Regions from separate parts of the Nakamurella sp. UYEF19 genome, predicted to be linked through region 1. Evidence: riboswitches for the same ligand, from Rfam matches in the RefSeq annotation. Region 1 holds a riboswitch; the other holds the start of a gene.
What was found. Region 1 has a riboswitch for S-adenosylmethionine ahead of ABIB25_RS16425 (aminotransferase class V-fold PLP-dependent enzyme). Riboswitches for the same ligand answer to the same signal wherever they lie in the genome.
Positions count from the first base shown of each region.

Region 2: another riboswitch for S-adenosylmethionine. It lies ahead of thrC (threonine synthase); the one in region 1 lies ahead of ABIB25_RS16425 (aminotransferase class V-fold PLP-dependent enzyme).

Region 1 covers NZ_JBEPNO010000011.1:164,513-166,895, forward strand. Annotated here, with positions in the region: gene ABIB25_RS16405 (ROK family transcriptional regulator) at 1-554, shown strand, start outside; tRNA gene ABIB25_RS16410 (tRNA-Phe) at 576-652, opposite strand; tRNA gene ABIB25_RS16415 (tRNA-Asp) at 697-773, opposite strand; tRNA gene ABIB25_RS16420 (tRNA-Glu) at 799-871, opposite strand; SAM riboswitch class IV at 1,164-1,278, shown strand; gene ABIB25_RS16425 (aminotransferase class V-fold PLP-dependent enzyme) at 1,320-2,383, shown strand, end outside.
Region 2 covers NZ_JBEPNO010000002.1:241,676-244,058, forward strand. Annotated here, with positions in the region: gene thrC (threonine synthase) at 62-1,348, opposite strand; SAM riboswitch class I at 1,374-1,526, opposite strand; gene ABIB25_RS04280 (peptidylprolyl isomerase) at 1,619-2,293, opposite strand.

The sequences.
Region 1 (2,383 bases):
ACGGACGGCTGCTGCGGGGTGCACAGGGCGCGGCCGGCGAACTGGCCTACCTGCCGTTCGCGCCGGGCGACCCAACCTTCAGCCCCGGTCACCGTCATCCGCGGTTGGAGACATCGGTCGCACCGCAGAGCATCGTCAACCGGGCCAGAGACGAGGGCCTGGCGGATGTTTCGTCGTCTGAGCAGGTCTTCGCAGCAGCACGGGCCGGGCAACCGGCGGCCGACCGCGCGGTCCTCGAGGAGGGCTACCACCTGGGGACCGTCATCGCGGCGGTGGTGGCCGTGATCGATCCGGGGAAGGTGGTGCTGGCCGGCGGGATCGGCCGCAACGGCGACCTGCTGCTCGGCCCGATCCGCAGCCGCCTCCGCGAGCTCGTGCCGCTGCGCCCGCCGGAGGTGACGGTGTCGGCCACCGGTCCGGACGGATCGCTGCTGGGCGCCATCGACGTCGGCGTGGCCGGGGCCCGTGACACCGCCTTCACGAGGGCCCAGCGCAGCGACCGCGGGCGGGACCAGGACTCAGCGCTGACGCAGAAAACCCCCAGCTCGCCGTAGCGGACTGGGGGAGTTCAGATGTGGTGGCCAGGGCCGGGATCGAACCGGCGACCTTCCACTTTTCAGGCGGACGCTCGTACCGACTGAGCTACCTGGCCTCAAACAACAGGCCGGACCCAGTGAACTGGACCCGGCCCGCGTTTGGCGACCCCGACGGGACTTGAACCCGCGACCTCCGCCGTGACAGGGCGGCGCGCTAACCAACTGCGCTACGGGGCCTTGAGGTGAAACAAGGCCTACTGCGTACCCCCAACGGGATTCGAACCCGTGCTGCCGCCGTGAAAGGGCGGAGTCCTAGGCCGCTAGACGATGGGGGCCTAGACGATGAAGCCGGGAACCGTTGAATCAAAAAACACCCGGCTCCAACGGCTGTCCGTTGGGAGCTACGGAAGCATACGACATCAGCGGACCGACCTCCAAAACGCCGAGGCAGCCCTGGCATCACCTGTCACGGATTGAGCGTGACCTGCGCAAACACCGTCGACTCGTGGACCCGACTCCACCGGAGCAGACGGCCCGGCGTCGGCCAGGTCACATCGAGCCCGCAGAAGTTGCGAAGAGACAGGGCTTCCGCACCTCGCGTCACCTCTGCTAGCGTCCTCCCTCGAAGGTCATGAGTGCCAGCGGATAGCTCCGGCTTGCTGGCCGGCAACCCTCCTACCGCGGTGGGGTGCCCCGGATGAAGACCTGGCTTGGTGCGAGGTGCATCCGGCAAGCGCGGGCCCCTGGTCTATCCGGTGGTCCGAAGGACCCTGAGGATCTTTGATGACCGCTGTTCTCGACCGTCCCGACTGGATTTCCGCGACGTCAGCCGCCGAACGGCCCCGCTGGTGCGCCGAATCCCCCGTCGCTCCCGCCCACGGAGTCGTCCACCCGCACGCTCCCGGGCTGGACATCGTCGGCGCCCACTCGCAGGTCCCGCTGGCCGGTGGCGGCCAGGTGGAGTACGCCAACCTCGACCACGGCGCCTCGGCTCCGGCGTTGCGAATCGTCCGCGACACCGTCGACGCGCTGCTCGAGCGGTACGCCAGCGTCCACCGCGGCGCCGGCTGGCACTCGAAGGTCTGCACGTCGCTCTACGAGGGCTCCCGCGCACCGATCCGCGACTTCGTCGGTGGGCGCGCTGACGACGTCGTCCTGTTCACCAAGCACACCACCGACTCCTTCAACCTGCTGGCCCACTGCCTGCCGACGCGGACCACGGTCGTCGTGTTCGAGACCGAGCACCACGCCGCGTTGCTGCCCTGGAACCGTCCGGGGATCAACGTGGTGCGGTTGGCCGCCCCGTCGTCGCCGGCCGAGGCCGTCAGTGCCGTCGATGACGCGCTGCGCACCCGCCCCGCCGGCCCGGCTCTCCTGGTCGTCACCGGCGCGTCCAACGTCACCGGCGAGATCTGGCCGGTCCGGGCGCTGGCCGCGGTGGCTCGCTCCCGTGGAGCCAGGGTCGCCCTCGACGCGGCCCAGCTGGCGCCGCACCGCCCGTTCTCGATCGCCGAGCTCGGTGTCGACTACGTCGCCCTGTCCGGCCACAAGCTCTATGCCCCTTACGGTTCCGGCGCATTGGTCGGTCGCGCGGATTGGCTGGCCGCGGCCGACCCGTACCTGATCGGCGGCGGCGCGACGGCATCCGTTACCGATGACGAGACTACGTGGAAGCCGCTCCCGGACCGTCACGAGGCCGGTTCGCCGAACGTTCCGGGTGCGGTCGCGTTGGCCACGGCGTGCCACGTGCTGGCCAAGGCGGACCGACCATCGCTGGCCGCGAGCGAGCAGTCGCTGACCGACGTGCTCCGCGACGGTCTCCGCGAGATCCCCGGTGTAACAGTGCA
Region 2 (2,383 bases), on a different contig from region 1:
CTCCCACCGAGGTGGGTACCGGGCCGTGTTGCCGTGCGGTCGATCAGGGAAGTCCTGTCGATCAGGCAAGACCGGTCTGCTCGAAGGCGGCCAGCGTGGCCGGGATGGTGGCGGTCGGTCCGACGACATGGGCGATGGCGTCGAGGGTCTTCAGTCCGTCACCGGTGTTGAAGATGACCGTCTCGGCCTCCGGATCGAGCTGACCGGAGGCGAGCAGCTTGCGCAGGACGGCAACCGTGACACCACCGGCGGTTTCGGCGAAGATGCCTTCTGTCCGGGCCAGGAGCTTGATGCCTTCGATCACTTCTTCGTCGCTGACGTCCTCGATGCCGCCGCTGGTGCGGTTGACGACGTCGAGCACGTACGGGCCGTCCGCCGGGTTGCCGATGGCCAGAGACTTCGCGATGGTGTCCGGACGGACCGGCTGGATGAAGTCGCGGCCCTCCTTGAACGCAGTCGACACCGGGTTGCAACCGGTGGCCTGCGCGCCGAAGACCTTGTAGGCGGATTCGTCGACGAGGCCGAGGGAGATCAGCTCCTGGAACCCCTTGTCGATCTTGACCAGCTGCGCGCCCGAGGCGATCGGGATGACGACCTGCTGCGGCAGACGCCAGCCGAGCTGCTCGGCGACCTCGTAGCCGAGTGTCTTCGAGCCCTCTGCGTAGTAGGGACGGACGTTGACGTTGACGAACGCCCAGTCCTCCTGCTCGCCGGCGATCTCGCCCGCGAGGCGGTTGATGTCGTCGTAGTTGCCCTCGACGGCGATCAGCGTGCCACCGTAGGCGGCCGTCGTCAGGATCTTCTGCTGTTCCAGGTTGGACGGGACGAACACCACGGAGCGGATACCGGCCCGGGCAGCTGCGGCCGCGACGGCGTTGGCCAGGTTCCCGGTGGACGGACAGGCCAGCACCTTGAACCCGAGTTCGCGGGCGGCGGCCAGCGCGACGGCGACGACACGGTCCTTGAAGGAGTGCGTCGGATTACCCGAATCGTCCTTCACCCACAGGGTTTTCATTCCCAGCTCGCGGGCCAGGTTGTCCGCGCGGACCAACTTCGTCCCGCCGGGGTTGATGTTCGGTGTGTCGGCGATGCCGGCCGGGACGGGCAGCAGCGGCGCGTACCGCCAGATGTTCTGCGGCCCGGCTTCGATCTGTGCGCGAAGAGCCTCGCCGGACAGGCTGAACTCGTAGGCGACCTCCAGCGGGCCGAAACACTCGGTGCACGCGTAGTAGGGCCCGAGGGCGATCCGGTTTCCGCACTCGCGACAGGACAGCGCAACGGCCGGACCGAGGTCGACGGGTTGCGGGGACGATCCGACGGAGGATGGGGTGGTGGAGGCAGAGCTGATGACAGCAGTCACGACGAGGCCTTTCGTCTCATCTTTCCCGCCGGAGCGGGACGGACGGGGCACCTGCTGACGACCGGCCTCGATGTCGGAGGCTGGGCCTCTACAACGAGAAGGAGATCATCATCAGTGGTTGCCGGGGCTTCATCGGGCCGTATCCCTCTGCCCCTCTGGATGAGTGGAGATTCAGTTGTCCGGCCAGACTAGCGCACGACTCGCGGGCGGCGCACCGAGCGAGGTCCGGGCGGCCCGCAGCGCCGACTCCAAATCGCTCTAGGAAACGGTGACCTTGCTGATGGTGACCGGGGATGCGGGAGTGCCGTCGTCGCTGCCGTCCGAGACACCGGCAGCGGCGATCTTGGTCAGCACGTCGAGGCCACCCGTGATGGTCCCGAAGACGGTGTAGTCCGGGTTCAGCTGGGAGTCGCCATAGACGAGGAAGAACTGGGATCCGTTGGTATTTGCTCCCGAGTTGGCCATGGCCACGGTGCCCGTCGGGTAGGTCATCGAGGCGTTGGTCTCGTCGGCGAAGCTGTAGCCGGGACCGCCGCCGCCCGTTCCCGACGGGTCGCCGCACTGCAGCACCTTGAGCGAGGCCGAGGTCGTCAGGCGGTGGCAGGTGGTGCCGTCGAAGTAGCCCGACGACGCCAGGTGCACGAAACTGCCGATGGTGCAGGGTGTTTTCGATTTGTCCATGGCGATCGTCACCGATCCCGACCCGAGGCCGATGGTGACCGTCGCGGTTCCGGTATTCGGTTCGACGCCCGCCGGAGGTGTCGCCGCCTTGGCTGCGGTCCCTTTCTCGGGATACGAGCACGTGGCCGTTCCCGCGGCCGCCGGAGCCGGGGTGGAACTCGCGCACGAGGTCGCCAGGACGAGGGACACCAGCAGGGCGGTGAGCAGACGGAACGAGCGCAAGGGGAGACCCTCCAGCAGATCGGACGACATCGGAGTACACGGACGCATGCCGCACGCAGCGCGGGCACACCAGGAACCCTAGTGATCGTCGCGTGATTCAGAGGTGTTGTCGGTGGGGCC